DNA from 3 places in the Roseateles sp. GW823-FHT07B05 genome. Region 2 is predicted to be linked to each of the others. Evidence: riboswitches for the same ligand, from Rfam matches in the RefSeq annotation. Region 2 holds a riboswitch; each other region holds the start of a gene.
The links. Region 2 has a riboswitch for cyclic di-GMP ahead of AC1Q7O_RS05720 (methyl-accepting chemotaxis protein). Riboswitches for the same ligand answer to the same signal wherever they lie in the genome.
Positions count from the first base shown of each region.

Region 1: linked by a shared signal. The riboswitch ahead of AC1Q7O_RS17820 (S53 family peptidase) and the one ahead of AC1Q7O_RS05720 (methyl-accepting chemotaxis protein) in region 2 are both predicted to bind cyclic di-GMP.
Region 3: linked by a shared signal. The riboswitch ahead of AC1Q7O_RS10710 (tetratricopeptide repeat protein) and the one ahead of AC1Q7O_RS05720 (methyl-accepting chemotaxis protein) in region 2 are both predicted to bind cyclic di-GMP.

Region 1 covers NZ_JBXAGX010000008.1:85,714-91,621, forward strand. The annotation lists gene AC1Q7O_RS17805 (molybdopterin-dependent oxidoreductase) at 1-677, shown strand, start outside; gene AC1Q7O_RS17810 (LytR/AlgR family response regulator transcription factor) at 664-1,428, opposite strand; gene AC1Q7O_RS17815 (sensor histidine kinase) at 1,425-2,588, opposite strand; cyclic di-GMP riboswitch class I at 2,758-2,853, shown strand; gene AC1Q7O_RS17820 (S53 family peptidase) at 2,903-4,693, shown strand; gene AC1Q7O_RS17825 (ATP-binding protein) at 4,680-5,908, opposite strand, start outside.
Region 2 covers NZ_JBXAGX010000002.1:326,599-332,506, forward strand. The annotation lists gene acnB (bifunctional aconitate hydratase 2/2-methylisocitrate dehydratase) at 1-1,141, shown strand, start outside; cyclic di-GMP riboswitch class I at 1,395-1,490, shown strand; gene AC1Q7O_RS05720 (methyl-accepting chemotaxis protein) at 1,549-3,102, shown strand; gene AC1Q7O_RS05725 (flagellar basal body rod protein FlgC) at 3,258-3,530, opposite strand; gene AC1Q7O_RS05730 (GGDEF domain-containing protein) at 3,646-4,572, opposite strand; gene sbcB (exodeoxyribonuclease I) at 4,658-5,908, opposite strand, start outside.
Region 3 covers NZ_JBXAGX010000004.1:74,574-80,481, reverse strand. The annotation lists gene AC1Q7O_RS10735 (helix-turn-helix transcriptional regulator) at 1-148, shown strand, start outside; gene AC1Q7O_RS10730 (glutaredoxin family protein) at 380-931, opposite strand; gene AC1Q7O_RS10725 (cupin domain-containing protein) at 946-1,302, opposite strand; gene AC1Q7O_RS10720 (DUF488 domain-containing protein) at 1,383-1,772, opposite strand; gene AC1Q7O_RS10715 (hypothetical protein) at 1,845-2,375, opposite strand; gene AC1Q7O_RS10710 (tetratricopeptide repeat protein) at 2,408-3,871, opposite strand; cyclic di-GMP riboswitch class I at 4,001-4,086, opposite strand; gene AC1Q7O_RS10705 (PAS domain-containing hybrid sensor histidine kinase/response regulator) at 4,163-5,908, opposite strand, start outside.

The DNA.
Region 1 (5,908 bases), on a different contig from region 2:
TTGCCGGCGACCAGACGCCCGCCATCCTGGCCGCGCTGGACCCGTGGCGCGGCCCCGAGCGCCTCATCGACCTGCAGCTGCGCGTGGGCCCCTACGGCGACCAGTTCGGCCGCCAGCCCGGCGGCCTGACCCTGAAGAAGGTGAAGGCCGCCAGCACGGTGGACGGCGGCGGTGTGGACCTGGGCGCGCTGGTGCCCCGCATTCCGGAAGTGCTGCGCACGCCCAGCGGCAAGATCGAACTGGCGCCGCCCAGCATCCTGGCCGACCTGGCTCAAGTCAAAGCCGAACCCGCGCCCGAGTTCAGCCTCATCGGCCGCCGCGACACGCGCTCGGGCAACAGCTGGATGCACAACCTGCCCATCCTGGCCAAGGGCCCGGAGCGCTGCACGCTGCTCGTGAACCCCGGCGACGCCGACCGGCTGGGCCTGGCCGAGTTCGCGCGAGTGAAGAGTTCTGTGGGCGAGCTGATTGCCCGCGTGGAGCGCAGCGCCGACATGAGCCCCGGCGTGGTGAGCCTGCCGCACGGCTGGGGGCACGACCTGGCCGGCGTGCAGCTGGGCGTGGCCCGCGAGCGGCCGGGCGTGAACATGAACGCGCTGCTGGACGACGCCGCGCGCGACCCGCTCAGCGGCAACGCCGTGCTGAGCGGCGTTGCCGTGGAGATCACTGCCCCTTGAACAGGCCCTGGAAGGGGCGCGACACGGTCAGCACATCGGCCGAGCCGCGCAGCCGCAGCACCATGCCGCCGTCGTCGTCGCGCACCGCGCTGGCGATCTGCGCGCCGGCCACGACGACCGAGCGGTGCACCTGCTGGAATCGGGCCGGGTCCAGCTGCGCGATGAGGTCCTTCAGTGGCGTGCGCAGCAGCGCGTCGCGCTGCTGGCCGGCCTCCAGGTAGACGACGCGGGTGTAGCGCGCGTCCGACTCGAAGTAGACGACGTCGTCGATGCGGATCAGCCGCACCTCCTTGCCCACGCCGGCCTGCAGCGTGTCGGGCCAGGCCGGCCGGCGCTGCTGCGCGGCCAACTGCTCCAGCAGCTGCTGCAGCGCACCGGCCGCCGGCGGCGGGCGCTGCAGGCGCTCGCGCAGCCGCGCGACCGCCTGCGCCAGCCGCGCCGGCTCCAGCGGCTTGACGAGGTAGTCCACCGCGCCCGCGTCGAAGGCCTGCAGCGCATGGTCGCCGTAGGCCGTGACGAACACCACCGCGCTGCGGCCCGCAATGCGCCGCGCCACGTCGATGCCCGACAGCCCCGGCATGCGGATGTCCAGGAAGCACACGTCGGGCTCGTGGGCCAGCCACTGGTCCCACGCGTCGGCGCCGTGTGCGGCCTGGGCCACGATCTGCGCGTCGGGCCAGGCCTGGGCCAGCGCGTCGGCCAGCTGTTCGCGGGGCGCGGGTTCGTCGTCGGCGATCAGCAGCCGGGTCATGGCGACACCTCGATCTCGGCGCGCGTGCCGCCCTCGGCGCGGCGCTGCAGCGTGAAGCGGGCACGGTCGCCGAAATGGTGCTTCAGCCGCTGGCGCAGGTTGGCCAGGCCCACGTCGTCGGCGGCATCGTCGGCCAAGCCCAGGCCATCGTCATCGACACGCAGCCACCAGCGGCCGCCGGGGTCACCGCCGGCCGCCACCTGCAGCCGGCCGTCGCCGATCTTGGGTTCCAGCCCATGCTCCACGGCGTTCTCCACCAGCGTCAGCAGCAGGCCCGGCGGCAGCGGCTCGGCGGCCAGCTCCGGCGCGATGAGCACCTCGCCCTGCACGCGGCCGTCCAGCCGCGCGGCCAGGATGGCGAGGTAGTGGCGCACCGCCTGCGCCTCGTCGGCCAGCGTCACCGTGGCGCGGCCCAGCAGCTCGGTGCTGCGGCGCAGGAAGCCGGTCAGCTCGCGCAGCAGCGGGCCGGCGCGGTCGTCGCGGCGGTCCACCCAGTGCTGCAGCGTGGCCAGCGTGTTGAAGACGAAGTGCGGGTGGATCTGCGCCTGCAGCAGCCGCAGGTCGGCCTCGGCGGCGGTGCGCGCGGCAGCGTCGCGCTCGGCCAGCAGCTGCAGCCGCGACAACTGCCGCTCCCGCGCGCTGCGGCCGGCGCGCGCCACGCCGGTCAGCAGCAGCGCGAAGCTCAGGCCCAGCGGCACCACGGTGAGCGCCGAAGCCTGCAGCGACGCCAGCGCCTGGCCCAGGTCGAAGCTGCGACCGGCGAGCCCGCGGCCGACGCTCAGGCCTGCCAGCATCGCCGCGATGCCCAGCACCATGCCGCCCATGAAGCCGCCCACCACGCGCCCGGGCCGCTGCTGCGGCCGCAGCCACACGCCCAGCAGCGCGACGCTCAGCCCCACCATGACCAGAGCGGCCACGCCCAGCGACGGCCCCCAGCCCATGCCGCGCCCATGCAGCCAGGACGCGCCGCCCAGCAGGCACAGCAGCCAGCCGGCCCAGGCCGTCAGGCCCTGGCGCGAGTAGAGGTAGATGTCGATGAGCTCGACGCGCTCGCGCAGCATCGGGTCCTGCCGGCCGAAGCGCTCGTAGTAAGGCAGCGCCCAGCGGTAGTAGGCGCGCTGGAAGCGGTTGCCGGTGGCGAGGGGGTTGGGTGTGTCCATGGCCGGCACTCTAGGGGCGGTGGCGACGTGGCCGCGAGGCGGGTGGGCGAAACGCGGCGGGGCCTGCACGAAGCGCGTCGCAGCCTGCACGAGACGCGTCAGATGTCACGGCCGCGCGCGGCCGCGGTGTGCACGGCGGCCGCGCGCCGCCCTAGACTCCAATCGTTTTCAACCCTGAGGGCAAACCCGTCGAAAGGCGGGGACGCAAAGCTTCCGGCCTACCGCGCGCTGCATCCGCAGCCGCCATGGCAGCGGGGCCGCCAAGACCGCCGGGTCTTGTCGGGCGTGGCCCTCGCCTGCACGAGATTCCGGCCATGCGCAGTTCCCCCGTCTCCTGGACCCTCAGCCTGCTGGCCTGTGCCGCCCTGACCGCCTGCGGCGGCGGTGCCGGCACCGACGCGCCCACCACCCAGACGCTGGCGGCGGACGCGCCGGCAGCCTTCACGCTCAACGTGGCGCTGGACGAGGCGCTGCCCGCCAGCGACATCGAAGCGCTGCCCCAGTTCCACACCGCCGCCGTGCAGCTGGACGAGCCGGTGGACGGCGCCGAGCCGCACCGCGCGCAGGCGGCAGCCGGCGTGGGCACGCGCGGCCTGACGCTGGCCGGGCTGGACGACGCGCTGCGCCCGCGCGCGATGGCCGCCGGCACCGGCGAAGCCGCGCCGATGGCCACGACGACGACGGTCACCACCTACACGCCCACGCAGATCCGCGCCGCCTACGGGCTGCCGGCGCTGGCCGGCGCCACGCCCGCGCAGCTGGGCGCCGGCCAGACGATCTACATCGTCAACGCCAAGCACGACCCCAACATCGCCGCCGAGCTGGCCGCGTTCAACACCAAGTTCGGCCTGCCCGGCTGCACCACGCGCACGCTGGCCGCGAACGCCGCGCTGCCGCTGGCGGCCGCGCCCGCAACAAGCTGCGAGCTGGTCGTCGCCTACAGCGCCGGTGCCAACCTGACGGCCACCGCGCCGGCCTACGACAGCGGCTGGGCCACCGAGATCGCGCTGGACGTGCAGTGGGCCCATGCCACCGCGCCGCTGGCCCGCCTGGTGCTCATCGAGGCGCCGGACGCCGGCGTCGCCAGCCTCTCCAACGCCGTCGCGCTGGCCAACAAGATGGGGCCCGGCGTCGTCTCCATGAGCTTCGGCGCCGCCGAGGGCAGCTGGATGACCGGCTACGACGGCGTCTTCAACACCGCCGGCATGAGCTACCTGGCCGCCACCGGCGACAACGGCGCCGCGGTGTCGTGGCCGTCGGCGTCCAGCCGCGTGCTGGCCGTGGGCGGCACCACGCTGACGTACAGCGGCAGCGGCGCGCGCAGCGAAACCACCTGGAGCGGCACCGGCGGCGGCACCAGCGCCTACGTGGCGCTGCCCACCTATCAAAGCGGCAGCATCGCCGGCTACGCACGCCGCGCGGTGGCCGACGTGGCATTCAACGCCAACCCCAACTCGGGCCAGTACGTGGCCGTCATCTCGCCGGGCACGACCGCGGTGCGCTGGGTCAGCGCCGGCGGCACCAGCCTGTCCACGCCGCAATGGGCCGGCCTGCTGGCCGTGGCCAACGCACAGCGCGCCGCATCGGGCAAGGCGGCGCTGGGCCAGCCGCACGCAGCGCTGTACCAGCAGGTGGGCGCCGTGCCCACGGCCTACGCCGCCGCGTTCAAGGACGTGTCCACCGGCACCAACGGCAGCTGCACCACCTGCACGGCCAAGGCCGGCTACGACACGCCCACCGGCTGGGGCACGCCCAATGCCACGGCGCTGTGGACCAGCCTGGGCAGCGCCGCTGCCGGCACGACCGGCACCACCGGCAGCACGCCTGTCGCCAGCACGGCGCCCAAGCTCACCACCACCAGCCTCACCGGCGTGGCCGGCAAGGCGCTGAACGCCAGCATCGGCTACAGCGCGCCGGGCGCCACCTCGCTGTCCATCACCATCAGCGGCGCGGCCAGCGGCATGAGCTTCTCGGCCAGCAGCAGCGGCATCGCCGTCAGCTGGCCCAAGCCGGTGACGGGCACCGTCAACCTGGCCATCACGCTGAAGGACAACCTGGGCCAGACCAGCACCGGCACCGTGGCCGTGAAGATCAGCGCCAGCTGACGCGCGCCACCAGCCCGCCGCCGTCGCGCGGCAGCAGCTGCAGCTCGGCCCCCTCGGCGCGCGCGATGCGCTCGACGATGGCCAGCCCCAGGCCCGAGCCCGGCACGCCGCCCCGCGCGGCGTCGCCGCGCTGGAACGGCCGCTTGAGCGCCTCCACACGCGCCGGCGCGATGCCGGGGCCACGGTCGCGCACCTCGATCCACGCACGACCCGCCGTCTCGCCGCAGGCCAGCTCGAGGGGCGGCGCGCCATGCGTCTGCGCGTTGACGACGAGGTTGAGCACCAGCCGCCGCAGCGCCTGCGGGCGCGCCTGGCGGTGCACGGCCTGGCCGGGCGCCAGCGTGGGCTGCGGCAGACCCGGGGCCAGCGCCAGCGTCTCGGCCAGGAAGGCGCGCAGCTCGATGTCCACAGCCGGCAGGTCCTGCTCGGCCGGGTGCGACGCGCGCGCGTAGTCCAGGAACTGCGTCAGCATGCCGTCCAGCCCGTGCAGGCTGCGGTCCAGCGTGTCCAGCAGCTCGCGGTCGGCCTGGCCGGCCGGCATCGAATCGCGCAGCAGCTCGCTGGCCAGCCGGATCTTGGCCAGCGGCGTGCGCAGGTCGTGCGACAGGCCGGCCAGCATCAGCAGGCGCTCCTCCTCGTCGCGAGCCAGCGCGGCGGCCATGTCGTTGAAGCCGCGCGCCAGCGCCGCCGTCTCGGCCGGGCCGTCGGTGGGCAACGCGAGCCGGCGCTGGCCTTCGCCCACGGCCTTGGTCGCCGCCACCAGCCGCGCCAGCGGCCGGTTGATGCGGCGCTGGATCAGCCACGCGCCCAGCAGCGCCAGCGCGCCGCTGACGGCGCTGGCGATGATCCAGGTGCGCGCGAAGCGATGCGCCGGCTGCACGGACGGCACCACCAGCCAGAACGGCACGTCGGGCAGCTTCACGGCCAGCAGCCCGCTGGGCTCGCGGCGCCAGGCCAGCTCCGACGCCTGCAACCCCAGCTGCGCCGCCAGCTCGGCCAGGAAGCCGCGCTCAAGCAGCGTCGGCCGCTCGCGGCGCTTCTCGTCCGGCCCCACCGCGGCGCGCGCGTTGAAGCGGGCGACGAAGCCGGCCCGCTGCTCCTGCGGCAACAGGATCAGGCCCTCGGCCACCGCCTGCAGGCCGCGCGCCGTGGCCTCCGCCGACTGCTTGAGCCGCGGCCGCGCGATGAACTGCCCGTAGGCCAGCGCATTGACGA
Region 2 (5,908 bases):
GAACCGCCTGCTGCTGCCCGACACCGTCGGCACCGGCGGCGACTCGCACACCCGCTTCCCCATCGGCATCTCGTTCCCGGCCGGCTCCGGTCTGGTCGCCTTCGGCGCCGCCACCGGCGTCATGCCGCTGGACATGCCCGAGTCCGTGCTCGTCCGCTTCAAGGGCGAGATGCAGCCGGGCGTGACGCTGCGCGACCTCGTGCACGCCATCCCGCTGTACGCCATCAAGGCCGGCCTGCTGACGGTCGCCAAGGCTGGCAAGAAGAACGCCTTCTCGGGCCGCATCCTGGAAATCGAAGGCCTGCCGGACCTGAAGGTCGAGCAAGCCTTCGAGCTGTCCGACGCGTCCGCCGAGCGCTCCGCCGCCGGCTGCACGATCAAGCTCAACCCCGAGCCGATCAAGGAATACCTCACCAGCAACATCGTGCTGATGAAGAACATGATCGCCGACGGTTATGCCGACGCGAAGACGCTGCAGCGCCGCATCGAGAAGGTCGAAGCCTGGCTGGCCAACCCCGAACTGCTGGAAGCCGACAAGGACGCCGAATACGCCCACGTCATCGAGATCGACCTGGCCGACATCAAGGAACCGATCGTCTGCTGCCCCAACGACCCGGACGACGCCAAGTTCCTGTCCGAAGTCGCCGGCACCAAGATCGACGAGGCCTTCATCGGCTCGTGCATGACCAACATCGGCCACTTCCGCGCCGCGGCCAAGCTGCTGGGTGGCCAGCGCGACATCCCGGTCAAGCTGTGGGTCGCCCCGCCGACCAAGATGGACCAGAGCGAGCTGATCAAGGAAGGCCACTACGCCGCCTTCGGCACGGCCGGTGCGCGCACCGAAATGCCGGGCTGCAGCCTGTGCATGGGCAACCAGGCCCAGGTGCGTGAAGGCGCCACCGTCATCTCCACGTCCACCCGCAACTTCCCGAACCGCCTGGGCAAGAACACCAACGTGTTCCTGGGCTCGGCGGAGCTGGCGGCCATCGCGTCCCGCCTGGGCCGCCTGCCGACCAAGGAGGAGTACCTGAAGGAGATGGGCGTCATCGACGCGGACAAGGCCAGTGTCTACCGCTACATGAACTTCGACCAGATCGAGGAATACGCCGAGGCCGCCAAGGCCACCGCCCCGGCCTGCTGAGCCTGAGCCAGCGCTCGCTGGCCCAAGCCCCACCGCACCCGCCCGCCGCGCGCAAGCCCGGCGGGCTTTTTGTTGGCGCCATCGCCGCGTGTCGCCGGCAAGCCCTGCCCCCGCCCGTGAACTCCGCACATCGCCAACCTCAGCACCTGGAGTGGCCGCTCTAGCAAACGTTTGCATTTTCGCGTCGGCTGTTACCTGAATGTAAGAATTCGTGTCATCCCGTCCGCCAGCGGCCGGGGCCCGCCACTCCCACCTCTGTCCAGGGCAAGTCCGTGCGAAAGCCGGATACGCAAAGCCACCGGCCTACCGGCAGCGCACCCGCGCCGCCCATGGCAGCGGGGCCGCCAGAACCTCCGCCCTGCCGGGCGAGGGCCCCTGCGCCCTGGGCAACCACCCGTTGCCCGCCCATGATCCAACTGCTGACCCGTTTCAAGATCGGCCCCCGACTGGCCGCCAGCTTCTTCGCGCTGCTGCTCGCCATGGCGGCGCTGTGCGCTCTGGCCCTGACGGGGCTGCATGACCTGGCCGACCAGCTGCGCTTCATCCGCGACGACCGCCTGCCCAAGGTGGAGCGCCTGGTCACCGTCGCCGACAACATCAACAAGATCGCGCGCCAGACCCGCAACATCCTGCTGTACGACGACCTGCAGAAGCAGACCGGCTGGCTGGCCTCCATCGCCAAGGCCCGCGAGGACAACCAGCGCCTGTGGGCCGAGATCGTCCCCAGCGTGCGCTCCGAGGAGGGCCGCCGACTGGTGGCCCAGGCCCAGCTGCTGGGCGACAAGTTCGAGAACGACCTGAGCGCCTTCCTGCTGCACATCCGTGCCGGCGAGATGGGCGAGGCCACCGAGCTGCTGGAGCTCAGCCTGCGCGAGTCGCAGCTGGCCTACACGAAGCAGGTCGACGAGATCAAGGCGCGCGAGATCGCCCGCATCGCCAAGACGGCCGACGACGCCGACGCGCTGTACCAGCGCTCCCGCCTGCTCGTGCTGGCGGGCGGCGCCGCGCTGCTGGTGCTGGGCGGCCTGCTGTGCTGGGGCATCACGCGCTCCATCGTCGCGCCGCTGCGCCGGGCCGTGCGCGAAGCGCGACGCATGGCCGCGGGCGACCTCAGCCAGCCTGTGCGGGCACGTGGCCGGGACGAGGCCGCCGACATGCTGACCGCGCTGGGCGCCATGCAGCACGGCCTGCGCGACATCGTCGGCAGCGTGCGTGAAAGCGTGGCCTCGGTGGCCACGGCCAGCCAGCAGATCGCCCAGGGCAACCAGGACCTCAGCGCCCGCACCGAGGAGCAGGCCTCGTCGCTGCAGCAGACGGCCGCCAGCGTCGAGCAGATCAGCGGCAACGTGAAGAACGGCGCCGAGCAAGCCCACGAAGCCAACCAGCTGGCCGGCCAGGCCCGCGCGGTGGCCGAGCGCGGTGGCGCGCTGGTGGAGCGCGCCGTCAGCCAGATCGACCGCCTGGAAGCCTCCAGCCGGCGCATCGCCGACATCATCGGCACCATCGACGGCATCGCCTTCCAGACCAACATCCTGGCGCTGAACGCGGCCGTGGAAGCCGCCCGTGCCGGCGAGCAAGGGCGCGGCTTCGCCGTCGTGGCCGGCGAGGTGCGCACGCTGGCACAGCGCTGCGCCGAGGCCGCCCGCGAGATCAAGGGCCTGGTGCAGGGCTCGGTCGAGCAGGTGCAGGACAGCAGCGAGCTGGTGCGCGGCACCGGCGCCGTCATGGGCGAGATCGTCACCCAGGTGCAGCGCGTGTCGGCGATGGTGGGTCAGATCAGCCAGAGCTCTCGCGAGCAGGACAAGGGCATCGTCGAGATCCACCAGTCCATGGGTCAGCTCGACGACATGACCCAGCGCAACGCCGCGCTGGCCGAGGAGAGCACGGCCGCCGCCGAGAGCCTGCGCCTGCAGGCCGAGCAGCTGACCCGCGCGGTCGCCAGCTTCCGGCTGGAAGCCTGATCTTGACCGCCCCTCGCCCGCGGGCCAGCTCGGGAGCAGCCCGGCGCTCGGCCCGCAGCTTGCCTGCCGCGAACACACAGATCACACGGGAGGTGGGCAGCTGAAATGACAAAGGGCGCTGCCGTGGCAGCGCCCTTTTCTCTACGGGACGAGGCTCAGGCCTTGATGTCCAGTAGCGCGCCGGTGGTGTTGAGCTGCGTCTGCAGCACCTTCAGGTTGGCGACGAAGGCATAGGACGCCGATTGCTGCTCGACCACCTCGTTGGCCGGGTTGATCTCGCGCTCGGGCACCTTGTCCACGTTCGTCGGCTCGACGCTGGGACGGGACTGGTTGCTGGTGGCCAGGTTGGCGATGTTGGACGCCGACGCGCGCAGGCGCTCATTCGCGGCGGAGATGCCGGACAGGGCGGTGGACAGCGGGACGTTCATGGCATTTCAGGTATTGAGCGCTCTGGCCGTGATATCGGCAGCAGCTGGCTGAACTTTAGAACATCCGGCGAAAAACCCCGCATTTCCGGGGTTCGCCATGCGCGCGGCCGTGAAATCAGCCCGCGAGCTCCTCGAAACCGCCCGCCGACACGAACACGCGCACGCTGTCGCCGCCGGCCGCCTTGGCTTCCGTGCAGGCCAGCGCACCGGCGCCCAGCACGGCGTCCACCGTGCCCAGCGTGGCGTGGATCTGCACGACGCCCAGGCTCGCCTTCACGCGCGTGCGGTGCAGGCCCCAGCGCAGCCGGTAGGCCGCCACGGCGGAGCGGATCTTCTCGGCAATGATCTGCGCGTAGTGCTGGTCGCAGTCGGGGAGCAGGATGGCGAAATGGTCTTCCTCCAGCCGCGCCACCAGGTCGGACGCGCGCACCTTGCTGATCAGCATCTGGCCCAGGCCGTACAGGAAATGGTCGCCCACCTCGGCGCCCATGTCCTTGACGACGTCGCCGAACTTGTCGACGTCCAGCCACAGCACCGACACCGGCTCGTTGCGGCGGCTGCCGACGTGCTCGGTCAGGCGGCGCTCGAACTCGCGACGGTTGGCCAGCTCGGTGACGGCATCGTGCTTGGCCGTCCAGGTGGGCTGCAGCCGCTGGGCGCGGGCGGTCGTCACGTCCTCGACGATCCACAGCGCTTCGGCCGCCGGATGCTCCCAGTGCACCGGCGTGGCCTGCAGCCGGCCCCAGAAGCGGTGGCCGTCGCGCTTGACGTACTCGATCTCCTCGTCCAGCGGCCGGCCGGCGGCGAAGGCGGCGGCGGCACGCTCGTGCAGCGCCGTGTGGGCGAGGTCGGTGGTGTGCACGCTGCGGGTGCCCTGGCCGGCCAGGTCGGTGTCGTCACCGAAGCCGAACAGGTGGTTGAACTCCTCGCTGACGACCTCGAAGCGCTGGCCGGCAACAAAGGCGACGGCGGTGGGCGCCCGCACGAGCAGCGCGCGCAGGCGGGCGGCGGTGGTGTCTTCAGGGGCGGCGGCGCTGGTCATGGGGGTCTCCTGGGGCGGTTTTCTCGGCCCGACTATCGCAGGACTCGTTGCTTTAGACCATGCGGCAGATCACGGGAAACGCGGCCTATGGCGCGATCTGCTCGGCGTAGTCGTACAGCGCCGACAGGATGGCTTCGCCGCGCTCGTCGGCCGCCTCGCCCAGCTGGTCGATGCGTTCCATGAAGGCCGCCAGCGTCTGCGCCCCGCCCTCGCCTTCGTGCAGCCGCGCCGCGAGGTGCGCCTGCCAGCGCTCGGCCTCCTGCGGCGCCAGGCTGGCGGGGAAGTTGCGCGCGCGCCAGCGGAACACCAGCTCGTCCAGCCGGCCGTCCTGGAAGGCCAGCTTGCCTTGCGCGGCGCGCTCGGCGAGCTGCTCGGGCGGCGTCGTGCGCACGCGGTTCAGCGCGCGGCGATCCTCGTTGCCGATGAAGCCGCCGTAGAGGTCTTCGTCGACGTCGGCCGCGTCGAAGGGCTCGCGCTGGAAGACGTCGGCCCACAGGCCGTCCAGCAGCCGGCCCTTCTCGGCCAGCAGCCGGGCGTGGGCCAGCTGCGCCTCGGTGTCGTGCCCCCAGCGTTGCGCCATCGCCGGGCTGAGCGTCTTCAGGTTGCCGATGACGATGGGGCTCTTGTTGACGTGGATGGTCTTGATGGGCAGGCGCGTGACGCCCTCGGGCAGCGCGTCCTGCTTCGTGAACATGCGCTCGCGGATGGCGGCGGCGTTCAGCGTCAGCAGCTCCTCGGGCGACGCCGCGCAGTCCCACACGATGAGCTCGTTCTTGTTGGTCGGGTGCGGCGCCAGCGGCCACACCAGCGCGATGCAGCCGCGCTCCGGGCCGTACATGCCGGACACGTGCAGGAAGGGCTTGCCCACGCCGATCTCGTCCCACACGGCCTGCTTGGTGCGCAGCTTGACGCAGAAATCCCACAGCTTGGGCTGGGCGTCGCGCAGCTTGCGCGCCAGCGCCACGGTGGCGCGCACGTCGGACAGCGCATCGTGCGCGGCCTCGTGGGCCACGCCGTTGGCCACGGTCAGGTGCTCCAGCTTGAAGCTGGGGCGGCCGTCCTCGTGCCTGGGCCATTCCATGCCGTCGGGCCGCAGCGCGTAGGCGCAGCGCACGACGTCCAGCAGGTCCCAGCGGCCGCAGCCGTTCTGCCACTCGCGGGCATAGGGGTCGATGAGGTTGCGCCAGAACAAGTGGCGGGTCACCTCGTCGTCGAAGCGGATGGAGTTGTAGCCCACGCCCACGGTGCCCGGCAGCGCCAGCACGGTCTCGATGGCCGACGCGAACTCGTGCTCGGGCACGCCCTGCTGCAGGCACTGTTGCGGCAGGATGCCGGT
Region 3 (5,908 bases), on a different contig from region 2:
GACGCTGGCGGCCTGGTGCGAGTTGCGCAACGATTTCCGCAGCTTCCGCGTGGATCGCATCGAGACGCTGGAACCGCTGGCCGAGAGCTTCCGCGACGAGCCCGGCAAGACGCTGGCCGACATGAACCGGCTGCGCGAGAACTGTTGACCCCTCGCCTGGTCCCGCGCCGCTGAACGCGGGCGGGCCCAGTCGGTCTTGCAGACCGCGCTGCGGCGGCGCCGCAGCTCTTCGGCAGGCACATCGCGCCCACTGGGCGCAATGTGTCCGGCCTCAGCCCCCGAGGGGATGGCGATGTGTGCGGCATTGAGCCGCACGCACATCGCCCTGGCGGGCCGGCTTGGGAGCGGCCCGGCGCTCGGCCCGCGATACGGTAGGCCGTCAGGCTTTCAAGGCCTTGATCAACTCGTCGCTGTCGAAGCCGTCCTTCATGTGGTGGGCGCCGCGTGGGCCGCGCACGATGAGGTAGGGCGTGCCGGTGGCGCGCAGTGCGCGGAACTCGTCCTCGCAGCGCGCCTCGCGGCTCATGTTGCACTCGGTGAACGCGAAGCCGTGCTGGGTCAGCCAGGAGCGCGTCTGCGTGCAATAACCGCATTCGTTGGTGGAGTACATGACGATCTGCTCCGCGCGCACGGTGGCCGCGAGCTGCTGCATGGCGGCCTCGTCCGTGCCGCCGCCGCCCAGCAGCGCACCGAAGTCGCGCTTGTGCAACTGCGCCTGGTGCCCCCACCACAGGCCGGCGATGACGGCCACCACCGTCAGCAGCGCGCGCCACGGCAGGCCGCTGCTGGCGGGGGCGGCGCGGGCCGCGGTGCGCGGCTCGGTGGCCAGGCCGGCCTTGGCATAGGCCACGCCGCAGGCCGGGCATTGCCAGGCAGGGGCCTGCGTGTCGGCGGGGCGCATGGCGCGGCACTTGGGGCAGACGGTGGTCATCGGCGGGAATCCTTTCAGGCGGCGGTGTCCACCAGCACGAACTGCTTGCGGACTGGCGTCACCACCTCGAACTCGCCCTCGAAGCCGGGCGGGATGACGCCGCCCTGGCCGGGGCCGATGTCGGTGGCGCCCTGCGGGCCGTGCAGCCGCACCTGGCCGCTGAGCACGTGGAAGTACTCCTGACGCGTGGCGGGGAACACGATGCGCCAGCGGCCCGGTTCGCATGCCCACACGCCGGCCGAGACCGGGCCGGCCTCGTGCAGCACCCAGGTCTGGCGCAGCGGGTTGCCGGCGACGAGGCGGTCGGGGCGCGGGCGGTCCAGCGTGGGGGCGAGGGCGTCGGTGCGGTCGAGGAGGACGATGGGCAGCATGCGGGGCGCATTCTGCGGGGGCCTGTCGCGCCGCCCACCACCTGTTCGAGGGTGAATATGTGCGGCGGCCGCGCGGCGGCTCAGCCCCGCAGCGTGGCGCCCTTCTCAATCAGCAGCGCGCGCAGCACCGACCGGTGGCAGCGCGCCTCGTCTTCGCAGTAGCAACCCACCGAGAAGTCGGCCTGCGCCGACAACGTGGCCAGCAGCGCCAGCGCGTGCTGCGCGTCGGGCTGGGCCATCTCGGTGCGGTACTTCTTCGTGAAGGCCGTCCAGTCGGCATCGCTCGCGGCGGCCTGGCCCAGCTTCATCGTGTCGGCACTGGGCGCGAGGGTGGGGAACCAGACGTCGTAGAAGTCGCGCGACGCGAACTCCGCCTTGGGCACGCCGCGCGGCGGGCGGCGCACCGTGCCGATGCGGGTGCCTTCATCGGGTGCGCGCGGGCTGCCGAGCTGGACGATGCGCAGGGGCATGGCGGGTCCTCGCGCCGCTGTGCGCCGGGGGCGTCGGTGGAGGGCAGCGGCGTGCCCACCATTGTGCGGTGCTCAGAACTTGCTCTGTTCCGCCGCCTTCTTCTGCTGCGCCTCGGCCTTGCTCTGGGCCAGGAAGCTTTTCATCAGGTCGTCGCGGACGTAGCGCACGTCCATGACGAAGCTCAGGTGCGGGGCGTCCAGCTCGACCACCGCGCCCTTGGCCGTGAAGCGCGCCGACTTGTTGCCGACGAAGGGGCGCTGCTGCGCGGTCAGCTTGTACTTGCCCGACAACGTGTTGAACAGGTCGTCGAAGCGCTCCTTGCCCAGCTGCATCAGCACGGCGGCCAGCTTGTCCTGCGCGTCGAAGATGTAGGTGACTTCGTTGAGGCTGTCGATGCCGTAGCCGGCACCGTCGGTCGTGAACTGGCGCCCGCCGCTGAACTTGTTGACGCCGCCGTCGGTCAGGCGCGCCTGGCCGGGCAGTTTGGACTTGAGTTGCTGCGACGTCGTGGCGGCGATCTCGACGCCCAGGACCTGCACCTGGGCCATGGCCAGCGCGGGCAGCAGGGCGACGGTGAGCAGGGCTTGCTGGATGAATTTCATGTGGTGGTTCCGGTGATGGGGGTGGCGAGGCGTCACGAGCGGCCCAGGCCCTGGCCGACGCGCCATTCGCGCGCCAGCCGCTGCGCCTGCTGCAGCTGTGGCGACGACAGCTTCTTGGCCAGCGCGTCGCGCTCCTCGGCGGCGTCGGGGTGGGGGGCGTCGTTGGCTGCGGCGAGGTTGAGCCAGGCGTGGGCGGCCACCGTGTCCTGCTTCACGCCGCGCCCTTCGCGCAGCGCCAACGCCAGGTTGCGCTGGCCGTAGGCGTTGCCTGTCTTGGCGGCCTGCTCGAAGTAGCGGGCGGCCTCGGCATGGTCCTGCAGCACGCCGCGGCCGCGCTCGTACGACACGCCCAGGTCGTTCAGCGCGTCGGCGTTGCCCTGCTCGGCGGCCTTGCGGTACCAGGTGATGCCCTGGCGCTCGTCCTTCTCGGTGCCGCGGCCTTCGGTCATGGCCCAGCCCAGCGCACGCTGCCCGCCGGCGCTTCCCTGCTCGGCGCTCTTGCGGAACCAGGTGACGGCCTGGCGCTCGTCCTGCTTGACGCCGCGGCCGTTCACCAGCGCCCAGCCCAGCCGCACCTGGGAGCGGTCGTCGCCCTGCTCGGCGGCCTTGCGGTCCCAGGCGACGCCCTGCGCCTCGTCCCGCTCCGCGCCGCGCCCGAAGGTCAGCACATAGCCCATCCAGCTTTGCGCTTCCAGGTCGCCCTGTTCGGCGGCCTTGCGGAACCACGGCACGGACTGGGCCTCGTCCTTGGCCGCGCCGCGGCCCTGGAACAAGGCCACGGCCAGCAGGCGCTGCGCGCGCGCATCGCCCTGCTGGGCGGCCTTGGTGTACCAGGCGACGGCCTGGGCCTCGTCCTTGTCGACGCCGCTGCCGATGGCCAGCAAATAGCCCAGCAGCCGCTGCCCCGGCGCGTCGCCCTGGTCGGCGGCCTTGCGGGCCCAGCTCGCCGCCTGTGCTGGGTCCTTCTCGACGCCTTCGCCGTTCAGCAGCGCGAAGGCCAGCATGCGCTGCGAGTCGGCATAGCCGCCCCCGGCCGCGCGGCGGTGCCAGCCGGTCGCCTGCTGCAGGTCGACGGGCACGCCCCAGCCGTTCTCGTAGGCCAGCCCGAGGTTGTACTGGGAGATCAGCTCGCCCTGGGCGGCGGCCTTCTCCCACCACGCGAGGGCCTGGCGCGCGTCCTTCTTGACGCCGGTGCCGTTCAGCAACGCGACGCCCAGCTCCAGCTGCGCATCGGCCACGCCCTGGTCGGCGGACTTGCGGTACCAGCCGGCCGCCGTCGTGGCGTTGCGCGGCAGGCAGACGCCATTGGCCAGCGCGCGGCCGAGGGTGTATTGGAAGCTGCCGTCGCCCGCGTTGGCGCGGGCCTGCATGGTCGCCAGCGCCGTCTTGCAGTTGCCGGCCCGCATGGCCTCGTAGAGCTGGCCGGCCTCGTCGGCGCGGGCGTTGGCCGCGAACAGCGCCGCCGCAACGGCGACGAGCAGGGGGGTTCTGAACATTGGATCTCCCTTGAAAACCTCGGCACGGATCAACCGTTGCGGGCGGGAGTCGCGGGTCTGACCGCCGCTGGGCGGTGGGGCGGTGCCGGCACGTTGCAGCCGCGGGCGTGGACGCCCCTGGACTGCACGTGATGCGGCCCCGCTGTCGTTGCCTGGAGGCGTTAGACCGGAAGCTTTGCGACCCCGGCTTTCGCTCGGGTGTGCCGGCGGCGATTCTTGCGGATGCAATTGGTCACGTTTGCCGAGTTGGCGCCTCGGGCAGCGCCGGAACGTGAAAAGTTCAACGGGCGCTCAGCCCCGGCCCAGCACGCGGATGACCTCCGCCTCGGCCACCGGCTTGGCGATGAAGCCGTTCATGCCCGCGGCCAGCGCGGCCTGGCGTTCCTGGTCCAGCACGGCGGCCGTGAAGGCGTGGATGGGCAGGGCGGCCGTGGCGGGGTCGGCGCGCAGCAGCGCCGTGGCCTCCAGGCCGTCGACCTTGGGCATGTGCAGGTCCATCAGCACGCCGTCCAGCCGGCCGGCTTGGGCGCGGGCCAGCGTGATGGCCTGCTCGCCGTCCTCGGCCTCGATGACCTCGGCACCCAGCCGCTGCAGCAGCGCCGCGATGATGAGGCGGTTGACCGGGTTGTCCTCGGCCACCAGCAGGCGCTGGCCGGCCAGCGGGTAGCGCTGCGGGATGGGGATGCGCCGGCGCGTGGCGGTGTCGTCGATGGTGAGGCTGGTGGGCAGGCTGAGGTTGGCCCAGAACGTGGAGCCGTGGCGGCCGTCACTGTCCACGCCGACGTGGCCGCCCATGCGCGCGGCCAGCTCGCGGCAGATGGACAGGCCCAGGCCCGTGCCGCCGAAGCGGCGCGTCGTCGAGTCGTCCGCCTGCGCGAACGGGCGGAACAGCCGCGCCTGCTGGTCGGGTGGCACGCCGATGCCGGTGTCCTGCACCGACAGCCGCACGCGGTCCGGCCCGGCCGGTGCGAGGTTGAGCCGGATGTGGCCGCGCTCGGTGAACTTGAGCGCGTTGACGAGGAAGTTGGCGAGGATCTGGCGCACGCGCATCGGGTCGCCGATGACCAGCCGCGGTAGCTCGGGGGAGAGGTCCAGCTGCATGTCCAGCCCGCGTTCGCGACCCAGCGCGGCGCAGCCCTCGAAGCTGGCCTTGGCCAGCGCGTGCAGGTCGAACTCGATCTTCTCCAGCTCCAGGTGGCCGGCCTCGATCTTGGACAGGTCCAGCACGTTGGAGACGATCTCGTTGAGCGACTCGGCGGCGGCAACGAGGTGCGAGAGGTACTTGTCGCGGTGGATGTCGTCGGGCGCGCCCTGCTGCAGCAGCCGCGCCAGGCCCAGCACGCCGTTGAGCGGGGTGCGGATCTCGTGGCTCATCGTCGCCAGGAAGGCGCTCTTGGCGTGGCTGGCGGTCTCGGCCTGCTGCTTGGCGGCCTGCAGTTCGCGCTGCTGGCGGCGGTGCTCGGTGATGTCCTCGGCCACCCACAGCGTGGGGTGCTCGGCTTCGGTCTCCTGGCGGCCGGACAGCGCCGGCAGGCGGCGCGCGTTCAGCCGCACGGTGATGCGCTGGCCGTCGGGGCGCAGGTAGTCGCCCTCGAAGGCGTGCTCGGCGTCGGTCGTCTCGGCCGCGTCGCAGGCATCCGGCAGGCCGGGCGCGCCTTCGGCGGGCAGCGGCTCGGCGCCGCCGAAGATCTGCTGCCAGTGCCGGTTCACGCGCTCGAAGTGGCCGCGGCGCGTCATCGCGATGCCGACGCTGGCGTGGTCCAGGATGGCGTCGGCCTCGATGCGGGCGCGCTCGCGCTCGGTGATGTCGCGCGCGATCAGCATCGTCGCGGGTTCGCCGTCCCAGTCCAGCGACGCGGCGGACACCAGCAGGTCGCGCCATTCGCCGTGCACCAAGATGGCGGAGCGGAAGTCGCGCGCGATGCCGGTTGAGGCCAGTTCGGCGGCCAGGCGGCGCGGCTCCTTGCTGTCGGGCCACAGGCCCAGCTCGCGGCCGGAGCGGCCGATGAGCTCGTCGCGGTGGCGGCCCACCAGCGA